3 regions of the Arthrobacter sp. E70 genome follow, and region 1 is predicted to be linked to each of the others. Evidence: predicted binding sites of a transcription regulator. Region 1 holds the regulator's gene; each other region holds the start of a gene.
The links. Region 1 encodes LexA, which represses DNA repair genes until DNA is damaged. Its sites were predicted from a motif close to TCGAACANNTGTTCGA; they were not measured.

Region 1 (6,854 bases):
ACGCAACCTGCGTCCATAACGGCTTGTGCTGCTGCCGGAAAGAGATGGCGCCGCCGATCAGGAGTCCGGCAAGGCCCATCAGCAGGACGGACCACATTCAGGCGTCGCTGCCGGTGCCGGTGGTTTCGCTGGTCCCGGGCTGGCCGGCGGCGGGCTTGCGCAGCCCTTCCACCCAGTTGCGGAGCAGCCGGGCGCCGGCATCGCCGGACTTTTCCGGGTGGAACTGCGTGGCACACAGCGGGCCGTTTTCGACGGCGGCGATGAACGGGCCTCCGTGTTCGGACCAGGTGACCAGGGGCGGCGCCATCCGGGGCTGGATGACGTCGAAGTTCCATTCCTGCACGCCGTAGGAGTGCACGAAGTAGAACCGTTCATTCTCGACGCCGGCAAAGAGTTTGGAGCCTTCCGGCACCTTGACGGTGTTCCAGCCCATGTGCGGAACGACGTCGGCCGGCAGCGCCTCCACCTTGCCGGGCCATTCGCCGATGCCTTCGGCTTCGGTGCCGTGCTCCACGCCTGCTTCGAACAGGACCTGGAGGCCGACGCAGATGCCCAGCACGGGGCGGCCCCCTGCAACGCGCCTGCCAATGAGACGGATACCGTCCACGGCCTTGAGTTCGCGCATGACGGTCTCGAAGGCGCCCACCCCGGGCACCACCAGGCCGTCAGCGTTGAGCACATCCTCCGGCTTGGCGCTGAGGATCACCTCGGCGCCGGCGCGCTCCAGGGCACGCACGGCGGACCTGACGTTTCCCGAGCCGTAGTCCAGCACGGTGACGGTCGGCTTGCCCTCCGGCGAAGGGAGCTTCCGCGAGGCGGAGGGATCGACGATGGCGCCGTCCTTAAGGACCTGCCCGCTCACAGCGCGCCCTTGGTGGAAGGGATGCCCTCAACTCGGGGATCGGGTTCGACGGCGGCACGCAGGGCGCGGGCAAAGGCCTTGAACTGCGCCTCGACGATGTGGTGCGGGTCTCGGCCGGCAAGCACGTTCATGTGCAGGCAGATCCCGGCGTGCAGGGTGATGGCTTCGAAGACGTGCCGGGTCAGGGACCCGGTGAAGTGGCCGCCGATCAGGTGGTATTCCTGGCCTGCCGGCTCGCCGCCGTGCACCAGGTAGGGCCGGCCCGAGACGTCGACCACGGCGTGGGCGAGTGCCTCGTCCAGCGGGACGGTGGCTTCACCGAACCTGCGGATGCCGGCCTTGTTGCCGAGCGCCGAGCGCAGGACCTCACCGAAGGTGATCGCGACGTCCTCCACCGTGTGGTGGACATCGATGTGGATGTCGCCGGTGGCCTTGACGGTCATGTCGATCAGCGAGTGCTTGCACAAGGCCGTGAGCATGTGGTCGTAGAACGGCACGGAGGTATCGATGTCCGAAACGCCGGTGCCGTCAAGGTTGATTTCCACCAGCACGGACGACTCGCTGGTGGCCCGCTCCATGCGGGCAGTCCTGGCCTCGGCGGCGTTCGATCCGGTGGTAGTCATGGTGAAGGTTCCTTTTGGGGAGTGGTTGGTTCAAGGCGTCCAGCACTGCTGCACCCGGAAGCCGCTGTATCAAGTCTAGGCGGGAAGCGCGGCCTGTCCGGCAAGAATGCGTTCCAGCGACGTGAGGAACGCTGTGGTTTCCGCCTCAGTGCCCGCCGTGACCCGGAGGTGGCCCGGGATTCCGACGTCCCGGATCAGCACGCCCGCATCCAGCAGCTCCTGCCAGACCTGGTGCGGGTTTTCCAAGCCGCCGAAGAAGACGAAGTTGGAGTCGGAGGCAGCGGGGGTGAGGCCCATCCGCGTCAGGCCTTCGACGATGCGGTCCCGCTGCTTCTTGATGTCCTCAACCTCGGCCATCAGCGCCTCCCGGTGCTCGAGGGCAGCGAGGGCCGTGGCCTGCGTGATGGCGGAGAGATGGTACGGCAGCCGCACCAGGCGGAGGGCGTCGGTGACTTCCGGGGCTGCAGCCATGTATCCAAGCCGGGCGCCCGCGAGGGCGAAGGCCTTGCTCATGGTGCGGGAGACGATCAGCCGCTCCCTGCCGGGCAGCAGGGTCAGGGCACTGGGCGTGCCCTCGTGGGCAAACTCGTGGTATGCCTCGTCCACGATCACGATGGTTTGGCTTTCCTCCCCCGCGTCGTAGACGGCCTCCACGACGTCCAGGCCGAGTCCGGTCCCGGTGGGGTTGTTCGGGGAACAAAGGAACACGATGTTCGGCTGCAATTCCCTGACCTGGCGGGCTGCGGATTCGGCAGTGAGATCGTAGTTCCCCGCCCGTTCGCCGGTGATGTAGCGGGTGTCCGTGCCGCTGGCCAGGAGGGGGTACATGGAATACGTGGGCGGGAATCCGAGGGCGGTGCGGCCAGGGCCGCCAAACGCCTGGAGGATTTGCTGCAGGACCTCGTTGGACCCGTTGGCTGCCCACAGGTTGGACTCGTCCAGTCCGTGTCCCAGGTATTCGGCAAGCGCGCGACGAAGATCCGTGAATTCCCGGTCCGGGTAGCGGTTCAGACCCGCCGCAGCCTCGGTTACGGCGGCCGTGATGGCTGCGCGTACATCGGCCGGGACGCCATGGGTGTTCTCGTTGACGTTGAGGAGGATGGGGACATCCAGCTGGGGCGCCCCGTAGGGGGTGAGCCCGCGAAGGTTGCTGCGGAGGGGAAGCCGGTTCAGACGTTCTAGCTGGTCGTTCACCTGAACAGTTTAGTTGCCTCGGTAAAGACCGGAAAATGTGACAGCTTCTGTTCGCCCTCGGCGTGGCTCCGCGCGGCCGGGGCCGCCCCGTCAGTGGGTGGGGACGTAAAGCTGCTGGCCGGGCACGACGGCACCCGCCGCAAGATTGTTGAGCTGCACGATGTCCGCGACAACGTCGCGGGCGTCGCGGCCTGGAGCGACTTCTCCCGCGATGGCCCAGAGGGACTGGCCGGGCTGGACCGTCACGGTCACGGTGGGTGTCAGCCTTAGCTCCGCGGCCGAATCTGAGGCCTTGGCCGGGGCATTGAAGAGTCCGGCCAGGGACAGCAGGAGCACAGCAAGGAGCATGGCCGGGATGCCGATCAGGACGAGCCTGCCGCGGCGGGTCAGCCTAATCCTGCCGGACGGCGCCTGACGGACACGGCGTGCTGATTGGCGGCGGGACAGCAACTGCTGCATGGGGGCCTGCCGCGGACGGGATACCTGGGGAAGAGATAAAGCTGACATGAACTTAGCCCTCCTGGACCAATACTGTGCTGCAACCAAACCGGCCGGGCGCCGGCGGAAGTACCGCCTTCCGCACCCGCCGCGGCCACCTTCCGAAGATCACCCCGGATCTGGTTTTCCGGTGCCACCTTCGAACGGGAAGGACGCGGACTAGAACACATGTTCGAACTTTGCTGGTTCAGTTTTAGCACTTATCAACGAACAATGTCGAGACTCGCTAGAACAAATGTTTGAAAAAGCCATGTGGCTGGCCTAGCTTTGAGAACAAAGAACAACCACCAGGAAAGTTGACCAGCAGGGTCTGACAATGACGGTGGGGGCCCTCCAGGCGGCGCTGTTGGACAGCGTGATGCGGGAGGTCCGGTGGCAACCGAAAGGCATTGGCGTTTATGGCAGCAGCAGCCGCCGGAGGCAGGACGGCCCCGCAGCACAAGAGGAGCGCCAAGGGCCTGACACCCCGGCAGAAGAAGATCCTCGAAACGATCCAGCGCTCGGTCAATGAGAACGGGTATCCGCCCTCCATGCGCGAGATTGGGGATACGGTCGGCCTCGCCAGCCTGTCCAGCGTGACCCACCAGCTTTCACAGCTGGAAAAGCTCGGCTACCTCCGCCGGGACCCGAAACGGCCCCGTGCCATGGAAGTGCTGATGCCCCTCACCCTGGACCGCGGCGCAGCCAAGGCGGAGGGCACGCCGTCGCCGCACGCACCCGGGGCAGGAGCCACCGTCACGGAGCTGCCCACAGCCCTGGATACCGCCATGGTTCCTCTGGTGGGGCGCATTGCGGCCGGCGGTCCCATCCTGGCGGACCAGGTGGTTGAAGATGTCATGCCGCTCCCCCGCCAGCTCGTCGGCCAGGGTGAGCTCTTCATGCTCAGGGTGGCCGGTGATTCGATGGTGGACGCGGCCATTTGTGATGGTGACTGGGTGGTGGTGCGGCGCCAGGCTGACGCCGCCAACGGCGACATCGTCGCTGCCCTGCTGGACGACGAAGCCACGGTTAAGACGTTCCGGCAGCGCGATGGCCACACCTGGTTGCTCCCGCAGAACACGCAGTACGAGCCCATCCTGGGCGACCACGCCACCATCATGGGCAAAGTGGTTTCCGTCCTGCGCTCACTTTGATCCGACGTACCCGCTGATCTGACGCACCCGCCGCCCGTCGTACCCGCTGATCCCTCATACCCGCTTCGGCCCGTCGTACCCGGATGCGTCCTAGGCGGAGGCTTCGGCCCCCAGCCGGCTCAGGGCAGCCAACGCTTTGCTGCGGTCCGTGGTGGACCAGAACGGCGGCAGGGCGGCCCGCAGGAATCCGGCATAGCGCTCGGTGGCCAGGCGGGAGTCCAGGACAGCCACTACACCCTTGTCCCCCGTTGACCTGATCAGGCGGCCGGCCCCCTGGGCGAGGCGGATTGCGGCGTGGGTTGCAGAAACTGACATGAAGCCGTTGCCGCCGGCCTGTGCCACCGCCCGCGAACGCGCCGTCATCAGTGGGTCGTCCGGGCGCGGGAACGGAATGCGGTCGATCACCACCAGCCGGCACGACCCGCCGGGAACGTCCACCCCCTGCCACAGGGACATGGTGCCGAACAGGCAGGTGTCAGGTTCGTCCGCGAACTGCTTGACCAGCGCAGTCATGGTGGACTCACCCTGGCAGAGGATCGTTACGCCGACCTTGGCGCGGAGGGCATCGGCAGCCTCCTCCGCTGCGCGGCGTGACGAAAACAGGCACAGCGCTCCCCCGCCGGAGGCCTTGATGAGTGCTTCCAGTTCGGCCAGCGCTTCGGGGGACACGCCGCGCCCGGGTTTGGGCAGGTGCCCGGCCACATAGAGGATGCCCTGCCGGGGGTAGTCGAACGGGGAGCCAACATCCACCCCGGTCCAGCTGGGGGCGCCCTCGCCAATCAGGCCGAGGCCGCCGGCGGCCGGTTCAAACGCGGAACCGATGGCCAACGTGGCGGACGTCAGCACGACCGTATGCCCGGCGAAGAGCCCTTCGCGCAGCCTTCCGGCGACGGACAGCGGGGCGATATTGATCAGCACCGGAGCATTTTCGTCCGGCTGGGAATACCCCTGGCCGGGATCGAACGTGCTGGCGCGGGAGAACCAGACCACCTCGCGGTTCTCGCGGGCGGCGATCAGCCGCTCGCAGAGTTCCAGGATGAGCATGAGCCGTGACCTGGCGAGCTGCCTGCCGCCGTCGGCCGTGGTGTTGCTGTCCCCCTTCGAGTCGGAGAGCGCAGCACGGCAGGCTTCCCGCAGCTGGTCCACGCAGTCCAGTTGTTCGTCGTTCAGGCCGTTGGGGAGCAGTCCGGCCGGAGCACCTGCCAGGGCAAGCTCCAGGTTGGCAGCAGCGGCATTGAGCGCGTCAACGGTGATGGCGGTGTGTTTCCGTGCACCTGCGGCGGCAGCATGCACCATGGCCACGGACAGCTGCCCGGTGACGGCCCCGGTGACCCGGTCCTGCAGTTCGTGGGCTTCGTCCACCACCACGACGTCGTACTCAGGCAGGACCGCCAGCCCCTCAAAGGCACTCACGGCTAGCATGGCGTGGTTGGTGACCACGACATCGGCCTCGGCAGCATCCTGCCGGGCGAGTTCGCTGAAGCATTCGGCGGCCATCGGGCATTTTTGTGCCCCGAGGCATTCCATGGAAGTCACGGAGACCTGCCGCCAGGCCCTGTCGGTAACACCGGGAAGCAACTCGTCCCGGTCGCCCGTGGCCGTCTTCTCCGCCCACTCGCGCAGGCGCACCACTTCCTTGCCGAGCTGGGAGGCCGGGCCCCCCACAGCCGCTGCGAAGTGCGGGACGCTTGTGTCCTCGCCGAGGGAAAAAAGCTGGCCCTCGGCGGGCTCTTCCGACGGGAAGCCGCCTTCGAGCTTGTGCCGGCACACGTAGTTGGACCGGCCCTTGACCAGCGCCACCTTGACGGGGCGCTGCAGCGCCGGGCCGATGTTCTTGAGGAGCCTGGGCAGGTCCCTGCCCACAATCTGCGTCTGCAAGGCCAAGGTGGCGGTCGAGACCAGCGCAGGTTTGTCGCTTTCGAGCGCATGGGCAATGAGCGGCACAAGGTAGGCCAGCGATTTGCCGGTGCCGGTGCCTGCCTGGACCAGCAGGTGGTTGCCCGTTTCGATCGCCTGCGCCACCTGCCGCGCCATTTCGTGCTGGCCTGTGCGGCTTTGCCCGCCCATGCCGGCAACGGCCCGGTCGAGCAGTTCGAGGACGAACTGCCCGCCGGCCGTCTCCGTGGCTGTGCCGGCCGCGGGGTCAGTCATTGCTGGCGAATGGTTCCAGTTCGGACGCGAGGCCTTCCCGGACCATCACGACGGCCTTGGTGCCCGTCTCCCCGTGGTCCAGGCTGATGATTTCCGCGTCCGACTCGTGGAGCTTGCTGACCAGGTCCCCGCGGTCATACGGGATGAGCAGTTCGAGCTTGACGCTGGGCCGTGGAATGGAGTCACTGATGGCCTTCAGCAGCTCCGCGATACCTTCGCCGGTGCGGGCCGACACCACCACGTGCCGCGGCTCGCGCTGCTTGAGCCGCTCCACCACGAAAGGATCCGCAGCATCGGCCTTGTTCAGCACGATGATCTCGGGCACCTTGCGTGCGTCGACTTCGCTGAAGACCTTGCGGACGGCTGCGATCTGCCCTTCGGGGTCCGGGTGCG
Region 2 (6,854 bases), on a different contig from region 1:
CACGTCGGCTTTGAGCTCCGCGCCGGCAGCTTCCTTCAGCGCTGCATTGATCACGCCGGCTTTCTCGGAGTCGGACGCCTTATTCAGCCACTCAACCGACTTCACGTGGCCTTTCAGGAGCGCCTTGACGGTGTCCGGATGGTCTGCGGCGAATTTCTGGTTCACGATCAGGATGGTGGTGGGGAACTCGCCCGGTTTGCCGGTCAGCGAGCCGTCCCACAGGTCCTTCTCGTCCACCAGCACCTTCGCTCCCGCGGTCAGTACGAGCCTTGACGCCCACGGTTCAGGCAACCATGCGCCGTCGATCTTTCCGTCCTGAAACAGCTTCAGGGTCTGGGCATTCTCGGTGGGGTTGATGGCCACATCGCCGCTGCCGTCCACGTTGGTCTTGTAGCCCTGCGCGGTGAGCCAGGCGCGGAGTGCCACATCCTGCGTGCCGCCAAGCTGCGGGGAGGCGAGGATTTTGCCCTTGAGGTCGGCCGCCGAGCTGATCTCCGGCTTGACCACCAGCTGGGCGCCGCCGGCGGCAGCGCCGGCGATGATGTTCACCGACTCGCCGCCGCTCTTGACGAACGAGTTGATGGCCGGGTTGGGGCCGATGTAGGTGGCATCAATGGCGCCGGCATTCAGCGCCTCGATAGCGGCGGGGCCGGCGTTGAACACCTGCGTGCTGAGGCTCGTGCTGCCCAGTTCATCGGCGATGAAACCCTTGCTGACACCCACCAGGGCGGGGGCATGGGTGACGTTGCCGAAATAGCCGAGCTTCAGCTCCGCGGCGGGGCTTCCGGATGGAGCAGCCTCCTGGGTGGCGGCCGGGGTGCCGCTGTTGACGGAAGAGGCGACGGCGACGCCCCCGCCAATGAGCGCCAGGACGGCTGCGGCGATGCCGATCTTCAGGCCAACAGGGCGCTTCGGCCGGGCCGGCTCACCGGCGACGATACGGGTGGAACCTTGCTGGTTCCGGGGACTCTTGTCCTGCTGGTTTGCCATGGGGAAATCCTTTGCTGGGGCGGATGCTGAGACGAGGTTACGGAGCACCCATTCGCCCCACAATCACCTCCGTAGCAGGCGTTCACCGGACGACGCGAACGCTCAACGCGGCGTCGCGGAGCGTCAAAAAACGTCGCGCAGCGTCTTCGTCCGGCAGTGGCACGCCTGCCTGTCATTCAAGTGGAAGGCGTCAGCGGGAACCGGCCCTGATTTGTTCGGCGCGGTGGTGGGTACGTACGCGGCATGGGGGCAATGGAAAACTCATCAAGGAGACGCTCATGTTGCTTTGGATCGCTATTATCATCGCCGTTCTCTGGCTTCTCGGACTGCTCGCTAACATCGGCGGCGGCCTTATCCACATCCTTCTGGTCGTCGCGGTTGTCGTCCTGATCTTCCACTTCCTCCGCGGCAGGTCCCGCGTCTAGGCATGGCCAGCGTCCCCGCCGCCAGCCGGTGCGCCGGCGGCGGGACGCCAGCATGTCAGGCCGCCTTCACCAGGGGCAGTTCGTCCCAGTGCGTGGTGTACCGCGGCGAGCACATGTCCCGCTTCATGGTCCAGTCCAGGCCGGACCTGATGCCTGCATGGCCCAGGCCGATTGAGCCGCGCCCAAAACGGCGGCTCACATCCTCCAGCAGCGGCCCGATGCCGCGCTCCTCATGCCGGTTCTCGAACAGCTCCAGCGGCGGCTGGTTGCCGCTGGGCCGCAGGTCAGTAAGCATCAGGCCGGCCTTGGCATACTTGAGCCCGTCCCGGATGCTCGGCAGCAGCGCATGCGCGGCCTTGGTCAGCAGAAGCGGGTCGGCTGTGGGCATCGGGAGGGAAACACACACGGACGGGTAGGCCTGTTCGTGGTTCCTGAAGGGCGACGTGGCGGCGTAAGCGGTCAGGACTTTCGCCTGGAGTCCGTGCTTCGAGAGCCTGGCGCTGGCCTGCTGCCCATAAATGCTGAGCACCTCCCGCAGGCCTGCAGCGGTGGTCACCGGCGTGGCGAAGGAGCGGGAGAAGATCAGCTGGTCACGGCCAATGCGTTCCTCCTCCATGGGAATGCAGGCAGTTCCGCGCAGTTCCAGGACCGTGCGCATCAGCACCACCGAGAACCTGTCCCTGATCGCCACCGGGTCGGCTCGGACGAGGTCCAGCACGGTGAAGATCCCCATGGCGTTCAGGCGTTTGGACAGTGGGCCGGCGATGCCCCAGACCTCGTCCACTGGCAGCCGGGCCATCAGAGCCTCCCGCGCGCCAGGCGGGACGGACTCCCAGAGGCAGACGCCGCCGAACGCGGCATTGTTCTTGGCCCACTTGTTGCACAGCTTGGCGAGCGTTTTGGTGGGGGCGATTCCGACGCAGACCGGCACCCCCACGTTCCGGCGGACAGCATCCTTCATCCTGCGCCCCAGGGCCAGCAGCTGGTCCGGCCCACCTTTGACGCCCAGGAACGCCTCGTCGATGCTGTAGACCTCCAGCCACGCCGAGTACCTCCCCAGCAGTTCCATCACCCGGGCACTGATGTCGCCATACAGCTCGTAGTTGCTGGACCTGGCCACCAGCCCCCACTCCTTGGCCCGCGGTGCGATCTTGAACCAGGGCTCGCCTGTGGCAATGCCAAGCGCCTTGGCCTCGGGGGAGCGCGTGACGGCGCACCCGTCATTGTTCGACAGCACCACCAGGGGCCTGCCCTCCAGGGACGGATCGAACGCGCGCTCCGCGGAGGCGTAGAAGCAGTTGACGTCCACGTGGGCGATCTGCGGCAGCTGCCGCATGATGGCAGGCCTAGCCATTACCGCACTCACACGTGGTGCAGGCACCTGGTGGCAACGCCCCAGATGGTCAGCTCGGACAGTGCGGCCACGCGGATATCCGGATACTTCGGGTTCTCCGCCTGGAGGACGACGCCTGCGGGCGTGATCCGCAGGCGTTTGACCGTCAGTTCGCCGTCAAGGACCGCCACCACCACCGAACCGTCCTTGGGCTCCAGCGCACGGTTCACGATGAGTTCGTCGCCGTCGCTGATGCCGGCGCCCTCCATCGAACTTCCGGTCACCCTCACCACGTAGGTGCTGGTGATGTCCTTGATGAGGTGCGCGTTCAGGTCGATCCGGCCGTCGAAATAGTCCTGCGCCGGGGACGGAAACCCCGCCGCGACAGCCACCGGTGAGATCAGCACCGAGAACAACGAGGCGCCCGCATCTATCACGCGGGGACCGACAATAACGCCCACAACACACCTCTATTCGAAAATATGTTCGATAAGTTCAGTGTAGCTCCGGCCGCTGACAAGGGCACCCCTCCGGCGGGGCTGGAATGGGCGCCGGCGTGCGAAGGGGGCTGGGACGCTTGGGGCTAGGCTGGGACTATTGCCGGCTTTTGGGGGGAAGCGGATGCGAAGTGTGGAATTGTGGCTGGTCCCGGCGGTGCTGCTCGGTGCGTTGACCGGGTGCGAGTACAGCGGCCCGCCGGATCCGCGCGCCTCGGAGCTGGAGGAGATGCGGAACTGGTCCGCGCAGCAGTTGCAGCCCGCAGTGCCGGGCCAGTTCGCCGGTTCCACCAGTTCCAACACCACCGTCAGCTTTGGCTTTGCCGCGAAGCAGGGCAGCTATGAAGTGCACTTCATCTGTGACGGGCCCGCCGAGACCCAACTCTCGCTCGCCACCGACGCCGGCGCCGAGGTCCTCGCCCCGGCACAGGTTCCCTGTGACGGGAACATCTTCAAGGCGCAGGTGGCGCTCGCCGCCCAGGGGGTGGAGTTCATCATGAGCCCCGGCGGCGGCACGGAAGGCAGGTACGCGTTCAGGCTGGTTCCCGCGCAGCAGGAGCTGCCCACCACGTTGCTCCACAGCGCCGGCGGCCAGAAGGCCATCGTCCATTCGGGGCAGTGGTCAGCCCCGCGTGTGCCGGCCCAGCTCAAGGGAACCCTGGGCAACGACGGCGCCGGCTGCGTCATCCTGCTGGCCGAAGGTGGTGACGACTACACGTTGATCTTCCCCGAAGGGTCGCGGTTCGACGGCGAAACCCTGCTCCTGCCCGCCGGGCCGCCGCTCTCCGCCGGAAGCCGCATGTCGCTCGGGGGTGCCCGCGTGGCCGCGAACGAAAGCCTGAGCATGTGCCTGAACTACGGCAGGCTCCTGTCGGTGGATACAGCTGCTGTCCTTCCCTGACGCCCGGACCGCCCGTCCTGCCTTCGTCCACAGCACCGCACTGGAACGCACGACGGCGGCGGAACCCCACGTAGACTTGCAGGATGCGGCTGGTTGCAAGCGATATTGACGGAACGATCCTCGGGCATGACGGAAAAATCAGCCCGCGCACTGTCCGCGCCTTCCACGCCTGCCGTGATGCCGGCGTCGAACTCGTCTTCGTTACCGGCCGGCCGCCGCGGTGGCTGCACCCGCTTGAGGAACAGCTGGACCATACGGGCCGCGTGATCTGTTCCAACGGCGCGGTGGTCTGGGACCTCGAGGCGGACCGCCTGGTCTCCGCCCGCACCCTCGCCCTCGATGCTGTCCTGGAGGCGCGCCGCATCATCAAGAAGCTTCGCCCGGCTGCGCTGTTCGCCGCCGAGACGCTCACCCGGTTCCACCTCGAACCCGGCTTCATCGAGAACGAATCCAGCGAGTTGCTGGCCGAATTCACCCCGGCGCCGCTGGCTGAAACCCTGGCCGGCGACGATGCCGTGGTGAAATTCCTCGCGATCGTCCGCGACGGCACGCCGGACGAATTCCTCGCCGAAGTGGGTCCCGCCGTCGAACACCTGGCTGCCGCCACCCACTCCTCGCCCGGCGTCGCCATGCTCGAGCTGTGCGTGCCAGGGGTCAACAAAGCTGTGACGCTGGCCGAGTACGCCGCGGGGCTGGGAATCGACGCCGCTGACGTGGTGGCGTTCGGCGACATGCCCAACGACATTGAGATGCTGCGCTGGGCCGGACACGGCTACGCCATGGCCAGCGGCCATCCGGATGCCATCCGGGCCGCGGACCGGCAGGCGCCGCATTTTGACGACGACGGCGTGGCCCAGGTTCTGGAGGCCCGGCTCGCCGCCCTCGGCGTCCAGTTTTCCTGATTCTTCCAGCCGGCGCTCACCTGGCGTTTACCTTCCTCCCCTAGCGTGAACCGGAGCAGGCACCGTCCTGCGCTCGAAGGGGGTTACCGATGGCAAGGAATGCCAAGCAGCATGCGGCGGACGTCCCGCTGCGCAAAGCAACGCCCGCTCCGCACTGGAAACAGCTGCGCCAGGGCGACCGGGTCCGCGTCCTGCTCTCCCCGGGCTTTGAGGCGGGCGGCATCGTGGACACCGTCACCGCGGACCACACGGCGGTCTGGGTCCACCTCGACGGAGGCCGGGGCCGGACGCTGCTGCACTGCGCAGACGGCGTGGACATCGTCCCCTGCGGAGAGACCGGCTGCCGGGACTGACCGCCGGGACGGTTTGCTGATAATGGCGCGGCAGGTCCGCGGTACGCTCGCAGTGTGACCCTGCCCTTCTTCCAGCACCCGGACGGCGACGGCCGGCAGCTTCCGATCGCCATGGCCCACCGCGGGTTCTCCGCTGAGGGGCTGGAAAACTCCATGGCTGCGTTCCGCGCCGGCGCCGACCTGGGCTTCCGGTACCTGGAAACAGACGTGCACACAACGGCCGACGGCGTGCTGCTGCTTTTCCACGACGAGACGCTGAACCGCGTTACGGACGGCCGCGGCAAGGTGGCGGAGCTGGCGGCCGGGGACGTGGCGCGCGCCAGGATCAACGGCCGCGAGCCCATTCCGACGTTCGACGAGCTGGTCACCGAACTCCCCGATGCCCGGCTGAACCTCGACGTCAAGGAGTGGGGCTCGGTCCGCAGCACCGCCGCGGCCATTGAGCGGCACCAGGTGCACCACCGGGTGCTGGTCGCCAGCTTTTCGGACCGGCGGCGGCGGGCAGTGCTGAAGCTGCTCAGCCAGCCGGTGGCATCATCGGCGGGGGTGGGCTCCAACGCCCTGTTCACGTTCCTGGGGCCGCTGCTTCCCGGCCCGCTTTTCCGGCCGCTGATGCGGTGGGTCCTCCGCGACGTCCACGCCCTGCAGGTGCCCGTACGCTACGGGCGCATCCCCGTGGTCACCCCCGGCTTCATCCGCCGCGCACATTCCCTGGATCTGGCGGTACACGTCTGGACGATCAATGACACCGAGGAGATGCACCGCCTCCTGCACCTGGGCGTGGACGGCATTGTCACGGACCGGGCGGACCTGCTCCGTGAGGTGCTCATGGAGCGGGGAGAATGGCCGGGCCAGCCATCCGCCTGAATCCGCTCCTGGCCAATACCCGGCCGCCGCTGGTTCCACCCAGCGCCGGCCGGCTTGCCCCGGTCGGCCTAACTCCGTCCCGTGCTGGTGGACGGGTCCTGGTCGCCCTCGGTGGGATCGGCCCGCAGCTCATCCGGATTGCTCTCCGGAAGCCCGCCGGACCCCCGGACGCTGCCTCCTGACCTTGCCGTACCGCCAGGTGCGGCCGCGTCTCCGGCCAGGGCGCCGCCGTCGTTCCCGGCGTCTGTATCTGTCTCATCCGTGTCCCCGCCCAGCGGACTGCTGGACACTGGGCCTGGCGCCGCGCCCGCCTTCAGGCCGGGAGCCTTCTGCTTCTCCGCCTCCATGGCGTTCGAGCCCTCGCTCAGGGACGAGTGGACCTCCACGTCGTCATTGGGGTCCGTGGGATCGGGTACGTCCAATTTCTCCGTGGGCTTGGATGTCCCGGCCAGATCCTCCATGGCGTTCTCCGCTGCCTTGCCGATGCTGTCGCCGATTCCCATGTGACTGCTCCTTCCGAGATCACCGGCCGTCGCCCCAGCGGCGCCCGGCCCTACTCCTCCAGAATTATCAGCATGCTTACAAT
Region 3 (6,854 bases), on a different contig from region 1:
CGGGTGAGCCCGTGCACCACGCCGGACTTCTCGTACCGGTAGACGGAACCGAACTCGAAGAGGCGCAGGGGCAGTTCGCGGTAGGACCGGCCACGGGAACGGAAGATGAGGTTATGCATGGGGCAGTTCATCGGCTTCAGGTAGTAGTCCTGGCCGGGCTTGCGGACGGTGCCGTCCTCGTTGAGTTCGGCGTCCACGTGCATCGCGGGGAACATGCCCTCCTTGTACCAGTCCAGGTGTCCCGAGACCTCGTACAGGTGCCCCTTGGTGATGTGCGGGGTGTAGACGAACTCGTAGCCGGCCTCCACGTGGCGCTGCCGGGAGTAATCCTCCATCTCCTTGCGGATGATGCCGCCCTTGGGGTGGAAGACAGGCAGGCCGGAGCCCAGTTCGTCAGGGAAGGAGAAAAGGTCCAGCTCGGAACCCAGCTTGCGGTGGTCGCGGCGCTCGGCCTCGGCGATGCGCTCCTGGTACGCCTTCAGGGCTTCCTTGGTGGGCCACGCGGTGCCGTAGATGCGCTGCAGCTGCTGGTTCTTCTGGTTGCCCAGCCAGTAGGCCGACGACGAGCGGGTCAGGGCGAAGGCGTTGGAAATGAGCTTGGTGTTGGGCAGGTGCGGGCCGCGGCAGAGGTCGCACCAGACGGTGGTCCCTTCCTTGCGCTCCACGTTGTCGTAGATGGTGATGTCGCCGGCGCCGACCTCGACGTTGACGCCTTCGCCCGCCTCTGCGGCGTCGTTCTTCTTGCCCAGCAGTTCGAGCTTGTAGGGCTCGTTTTTCATGGCCTCGCGGGCCTCGTCCTCGGTGACCACGCGGCGGACGAACTTCTGGTTCTGGTTGATGATCTTCTGCATCATCTTCTCGAGGGTCTTGAGGTCCTCGGGGGTGAAGGGCTCGGCGACGTCAAAGTCGAAGTAGAACCCGTCGGTGATGTAGGGGCCGATGCCGAGCTTGGCGTCGGGACGCAGCTGCTGCACGGCCTGGGCCATGACGTGGGCGGTGGAGTGGCGCAGGACGTTCAGGCCGTCGGGGGATTCGATGGTGACGCCTTCCACCTCGGCACCTTCGGGAAGTTCCTGGTCCAGGTCCTTCAGTTCACCGTTGACTCGGGCTACGACGACGTCGCGGCGCTCAAAGAAGAGTTCCGCACCGGTTGTCCCGGTAGTCACCTTGGTCTCTTCGCCATCGACGACGAGGGTGATCTGCTGGGCATCTGACACGGGTGTCTCCTATTCAAAGTTGAGGCTTCATAGCTTGTGGCATACGGGGACCACAGCCAGCCACCGTCAATGCTATCGGTTCACACAAAGGCCGACCAACGCGGCACACGGGAGGTTCAGCCGTTGAAACCGGTAATGGCCAGAGTCCTGCTGACCCCGTCCAGGGGATGCGGGCCGTCAGGGGCGGGGACGGCGTCCGGGAACGGCAGGGTGTCGGTCCTGCTGAGGTCCCATGCCATGCTCGCACTGAGGCTGATGCCGCGCGGGCCGGTCCTTCGAGTGGTTCCCCGGATCAGCAGGAGGCGGGTTCCGAACAGGAGCGGACCGGCACTTTCCTGGGCCTCGTGGAAGAAGACGGAGTCGACGCACCCTGTGCCGTCGTCGATGCTGATGAACACAACCCTCCTTCCTCCGCGCATCGGAGGTGTCTGAGTGGCCACCCGCACCCCCGCCACCAGAACTTCGGTGCCGTTGCGCAGGCTGAGAAGTTTGTCGGCGGTGGTGACGCCGAGCCTGTCGAGCAGGGGGCGGTGGCTCTCCATCAGGTGGGTGCTGACATCGACTGCCATCAGGTCCAGTTCCGCCCGGACGTTGTCCACCAGGGTGGGTGCCGGCAGCCCTGGCTTGATGTTCCGCAGTTCGACGTCGCCCAGGGGCAGGGACAGCTGGCCCTCCAGGACTGCTACGCCTTTCCGGGTGTTGCTTGAAGACTGCAGCTTTTGCAAGTGCTGCACGAGGTCCGCACGGTTTGCCGGGCCACCGGCATTTCGGTGCAGGGAATCAAAGGCACCCAGCTGAGCCAGGCGCCGAATGCTGGGCTTGCTCAGCCTGGAGCGTTCCCGGAGGTCTGCCAGGGAGTCGTAGGGCTGTCCGGCCACAATCCTCTTCAACTCTGCGGCGGACAGCCCATAAATGCCGTTGAGGCTGAGCCGGATCCCCAGCTTGCCGGTATCCGGACCGGACATCACGCGTTCCACCTGGTATTCGGCTTTGCTGAGGTTGATATCCAGCGGGAGGATGGGGATCTTCAGCCTCCGGGCTTCCGAGACCAGCAGCCGCTTGGGGTACATCCCGGGGTCGTGTTCCCACAGGCCGGCGAGGAAGGCCTCGGGATGGTGGGCCTTAAGCCAGGCCGATTGGTAGGTGGGGACGGCGAATGCGGCACCGTGGGCTTTGCAGAAGCCGAAACTGGCGAAGGACTTCAAGGTCCCCCACACTTTGTCGACGACGTCGGGAGAGTACCCCTTGGCTTTCGCCTCGCGCCGGAAGAATTCCTCTACTTGCGCTTCACCTGTTTCGTTGCTCAATGCCCTGCGGAACTCATCGGCTTTCGCCAGTCCGCATCCGGTCATGATGTCAAAGGTCTTCAGGATCTGTTCATGGAAGACAGTGACGCCGTGGGTTTCCTGCAGCACAGGCTTAAGGTCCGGGTGGGGATACACTTCCGGGGCGAATCCATGCCGGTGCTCAAGGAAGGGACGCACCATGTCCGACTTCATGGGTCCTGGACGGAACAGCGAGATGTCGATGATGAGGTCGTTGAACTCCCTGGGGGCCATCTTGCCGATTAGTTCACGTTGCCCCGGGGATTCTATCTGGAAGCATCCGAGGGTATTCGTGCTCCTGATCAGTTCATAGGTTGCTTCGTCATCGAGGGGGACGGCGTTGAGGTCGATCCTCCCGTCGGCTGCAATGTAGTCCGGGCCGGAACCGTCCGGGCCGGAACCGTCAGGGCCGGGCTGGTGGCCGCCTGCCTCGACCACCTCCTTCTTGCCGGGATGGATCCGGATAATCTCCCGGACGGCGAAGGCCATGGCGCTTTGCATCCGGACACCCAGGACATCGAGCTTGAGCATGCCCATGGGATCCATGTCGTGCTTATCGAACTGGCTCATGGGCAGGCCCAGGCCGCTGGGCTGCACCGGGGTGCGGTCCAGCAGGGTGGCGTCGCCCAGGATCACGCCGCAGGGATGCATGGAGATATGGCGCGGCAGGCGGTCCAGGCGCTCGGTCAGGTCCACCAAAAGATCCAGTTGCTGGTTCCCTTCGGCGTCGCGCTGCTCCACCCGGCCGGCGAACTCCCGCAGCTCGGGCTTTTCCTGCAGTGCTTCACGGAACTTCCGCGCGGAGAAGCGCCACAGCTGTTTGGCGATCTCCCCCACCTCGCCGTCGTCCATGCCCAGGGCCAGCCCGGCGTCGCGTACCGCTCCCCTGGCCCGGTACCCGTTCTGCATGCTCATGAGGGTGACCCGTTCGGAGCCGAAGCGTTCAAAGATCCGGTGGTAGACGTTGTGCCGTTCAGCACTTTCGACGTCGATGTCGATATCGGGCAGTGTTGCCCGGTCATTGGAGAGGAAGCGTTCGAAGATGAGGTCGTGCTGCAGGGGGTTTACATGGCTGATCTCGATGAGGTAATTCACCAGGCTGGAGGCTCCGGATCCCCGGGCCGCTGCGCGGACCCCCATGTCCTGGATCATGCGGGAGACCTCAGCCACTGTAAGGAAGTAGGAGGAGAAGCCCAGGTTCTGGATGATGCCCAGCTCGTGGTCCAACCGGGACAGCATGGCGGTTTCGCCGGCGCCGGTGATTCCCGGGAACCGTTTGCCTATTCCTGCTTGACAGCGCTGGACCAGTTCAATGTGCGGGTCCTGGCTGATGCCGATCACTGAAGCCTCGGGCACCACCGGCTGCTTCCACCCCATGTCCGTAACGGGATCGATCCGGCAGAGATCGGCGAGCGCCTCGGTTTGGGCCATCAGCTGCTTGAGGTCCGCGGCACCATAGCCTGCAGCGGCAATGATTTCCTTGGCCAGGTCCATCATCTGGTTCGCGGTTTTCAGCCACCCCTGGCCGGTTGGTTGCAGGAGGGGCTCCCCTGCCAGTTCCGGCAGGGACTTCAAGGTCCTTGCCGAGTCCAGGACGTCTGCGGTGGGGGCGCCGTCAGCCGCACAGTACCTTACGGCGTTGGTGAGGATGGCCGGTACATGGTGCTCCTCGGCGAGCCGCAGCATGCGGACAGCGTGGGAAGTGCTGAAGGGTGACCCTGGAGCGCTGAGCTGGGAGACGATTTCGGCCACTACGGTCCCGCGTGGCATGGCGTCCAGCCATTGCTTGAACAGGGTCCTGGGCCGCAGGTACCGCCGCCCTCCCATGGCACGGCCGACGTCCGAATCAGGACCCAGCAGGACAGTCAGCACCGGCTTGAGGGTGTGGGGGTCAAGGGTGCGGGATGCCAGTTCGGCGCGGGTGACCGCTGCCGGCACCGCTCCCCCGGCTTTCCCGGAGGTTCTGGCATGGGCGTCGGAAACCAGCCTGCAGAGGGCCCGGTACCCCGCGCCGTTGTTGTGTCCGCGGGCCAGCACCACCACCCTGCCAGCTACCTGTGTGCGGTGATCGCCGTCGTCGTCAAATACTGCCAGGTCCACCCCCACAATGGGGTCGATGCCCGCGGCCATGCAGGCCTTGAGGTGCTTGATGGTGCCGTACAGTCCGTCGCGGTCGGTGCAGGCCAGCGCCGTGGCACCGTCAGCGGCTGCTGCGGCTGCCAACTCCTCGGGCCAGGAGACCCCATAGTGGGCGCTGAAAGCAGTGGAAACGTGAAGATGGGTGAAACTCATGCTGTTCTGGTTCAGGCAGTTCTGGGCCGAAGGCCGTCATGGATCCGCAGCAGCCGCCAGCGGCCACTGCGGATGTGGCGGGTGAGGTCAAGGGTGAGGGGTTCAGCTGAAGTATTGGCGGAAGCAGGCAGCACCTGGACCCGCCAGATTTCGTGGTCAACTACTCCTGGACCACTGCCCAGGGGCGCCCGGCTGTCTTCCACCCACCATTGGCGGCGTTCATACCAGCGCAGGGGATCGGCGCAGACTGCATAGTCCATTCCTGCCCAGGTGAGGGATTCAGGCTGGCCGGTGGAAGAGCACACCACATCCACGGACTCGCTGAACATGCCCATGTGCACCTCCCCGGACTAAATCTTTTCGAACACCCCATTCGAAGATGTGTTCGAATAAAGCCAGTCTACGCCGGGTTGGAGGTTAAACCTAGGCAGGGGTGGACGGACCGTCCGGCAGGGAGCAGGATGATGGCATGGATACCGATGAAGCACTCCTGAAGCAGGCAAGCATCAAAACCCAGGACTCCACCCTCGTGGCCACGTTTGACATCGACGGGACCATTCCCGGCTCCGGCGCTTACGTGGTGGGGTTGATGGGAGCTGCACCGGACTATTCGTCGCAACGGCGACTATGCATCGAGTTCATGAACGGGAAGGCGATCGCCTGCTACTCGTTCAACCGGGACCAGGGAATCGAGGAAGACTACGACCTGTCAGGCGTGACCCATTCCGGTTCCACCATTACAGGCAGTTTCCCGCGGTCAGCCCTGAACGGACTCGGCAAGGGACATGTGCTGTCTGCCTTCAGCGAGGCCGACGGCCGGGAGTTCCAGCATGGAGTCCCGGTGGAGGAAGCGCTGTAGCCTCAGCTGCTTTCTTTGTGGATCCGCATTTCAAGTTCAATGAACGCGGAGATCATGGCCCGGTAGGTCGATTCAACGATGTCCGGGTCGATGTCCTTTTTCTCCGCTGCGGACCGGACATTCTCGATGATCCGCTCCACACGTCCGGGCGCCCGAACTTCGGCGTCGTCGCCTTTGAGGGTCCCGGCAATCCGGATCAGCCGTTCGCGGCGTGCGATGAGGGTGACAATCTGCTCGTCAACCTCGTCCACGGCGATCCGAACGGCAGCGAGCTGTTCCCTGTCGGCCCGGGCATCCCTATCGTTTCCTTGAATTGTCGCCATCATCTGACACTATCGAAGCATGGAGCCCAGAGTCGACTTTATCTCCCTCGGCGTCCGCAGCGTTTCCCGCTCGCGGGCCTTCTATGTGGACGGCCTTGGCTGGCCCGTTCACCGCGAAGTTGCCGATGAAGTCCTGTTCATCCAGGTGAACCACGGCCTGGTGCTGTCGCTGTGGGACGTGCGCCAGATGCGGGCCGAGGCCGGAGTCACCCCGCCGGATGGGATTCCCCCCATCACCCTCAGCCACAACCTCTCCAGCGCCGCAGACGTGGACCGGGTCATGGAAGAAGCCGCGGAAGCCGGCGCCGCCATCATCGCGGAGCCTGTCACCCAGCCCTGGGGAGGCTATACCGGCTACTTTGCCGATCCGGACGGGTTCCGCTGGGAAGTGGCCTACAACCCCAGCTGGACAGTGGACGACGCCGGTACGGTCACCGTGTGATGGCACGGCCCGCCATGGGGAGCGGCTGCCGGAGCAGGCCTCCACTGGAGCAGGGCTTGCGCTAGAACAGGGCTTGCACTAGAACAGGGCCTCCACCGGGCGGATCAGTTCAGGCCCGTTGTTGCGCACGTTGCCCACCTCTTTGCCCACGGAGTCCACCTGCCAGTCCGCGGCCGCGTCCTTGACTCCTGCCCGCACGAGGTCCACCAAAGCGGCGGCGTCCTCCGCGTGCGGATCCAGCCAGGCCTCCATCGTGGCTTTGTCCATGGGCAGCGGCACCCGGTCATGCAACGCCGTCAGCTTTCCGAAAACGGTCGACTCCGTCCCGGGCGGCGGTGTGTCCGCCGTCAGGATGGACGTCGAGAGCAGCCAGCGGCCAGGCTCGCCTTCGGGCAC

Region 2: a site for LexA is predicted at 3,223-3,238, ahead of AC3IMC_RS10330 (LexA family protein). Genes of this name have one in related genera too.
Region 3: a site for LexA is predicted at 5,208-5,223, ahead of AC3IMC_RS02835 (DUF6504 family protein). Genes of this name have one in related genera too.

The regions. Positions count from the first base shown of each region.
Region 1 is NZ_JBYQFR010000006.1:34,605-41,458, forward strand. Features, by position in the region: gene AC3IMC_RS09020 (hypothetical protein) at 1-97, opposite strand, end outside; gene hisH (imidazole glycerol phosphate synthase subunit HisH) at 98-862, opposite strand; gene hisB (imidazoleglycerol-phosphate dehydratase HisB) at 859-1,485, opposite strand; gene AC3IMC_RS09035 (histidinol-phosphate transaminase) at 1,561-2,679, opposite strand; gene AC3IMC_RS09040 (LysM peptidoglycan-binding domain-containing protein) at 2,770-3,138, opposite strand; gene lexA (transcriptional repressor LexA) at 3,576-4,310, shown strand; gene AC3IMC_RS09050 (ATP-dependent DNA helicase) at 4,401-6,461, opposite strand; gene hflX (GTPase HflX) at 6,454-6,854, opposite strand, start outside.
Region 2 is NZ_JBYQFR010000007.1:42,401-49,254, forward strand. Features, by position in the region: gene AC3IMC_RS10315 (ABC transporter substrate-binding protein) at 1-990, opposite strand, end outside; gene AC3IMC_RS10320 (lmo0937 family membrane protein) at 1,269-1,415, shown strand; gene AC3IMC_RS10325 (Y-family DNA polymerase) at 1,471-2,769, opposite strand; gene AC3IMC_RS10330 (LexA family protein) at 2,778-3,209, opposite strand; gene AC3IMC_RS10335 (hypothetical protein) at 3,370-4,146, shown strand; gene AC3IMC_RS10340 (HAD family hydrolase) at 4,230-5,048, shown strand; gene AC3IMC_RS10345 (hypothetical protein) at 5,138-5,401, shown strand; gene AC3IMC_RS10350 (glycerophosphodiester phosphodiesterase family protein) at 5,456-6,268, shown strand; gene AC3IMC_RS10355 (hypothetical protein) at 6,337-6,771, opposite strand.
Region 3 is NZ_JBYQFR010000002.1:183,414-190,267, forward strand. Features, by position in the region: gene thrS (threonine--tRNA ligase) at 1-1,217, opposite strand, end outside; gene AC3IMC_RS02830 (DNA polymerase III subunit alpha) at 1,334-4,834, opposite strand; gene AC3IMC_RS02835 (DUF6504 family protein) at 4,846-5,169, opposite strand; gene AC3IMC_RS02840 (hypothetical protein) at 5,304-5,693, shown strand; gene AC3IMC_RS02845 (chorismate mutase) at 5,696-6,019, opposite strand; gene AC3IMC_RS02850 (VOC family protein) at 6,036-6,458, shown strand; partial or broken gene AC3IMC_RS02855 (SOS response-associated peptidase) at 6,537-6,854, opposite strand, start outside.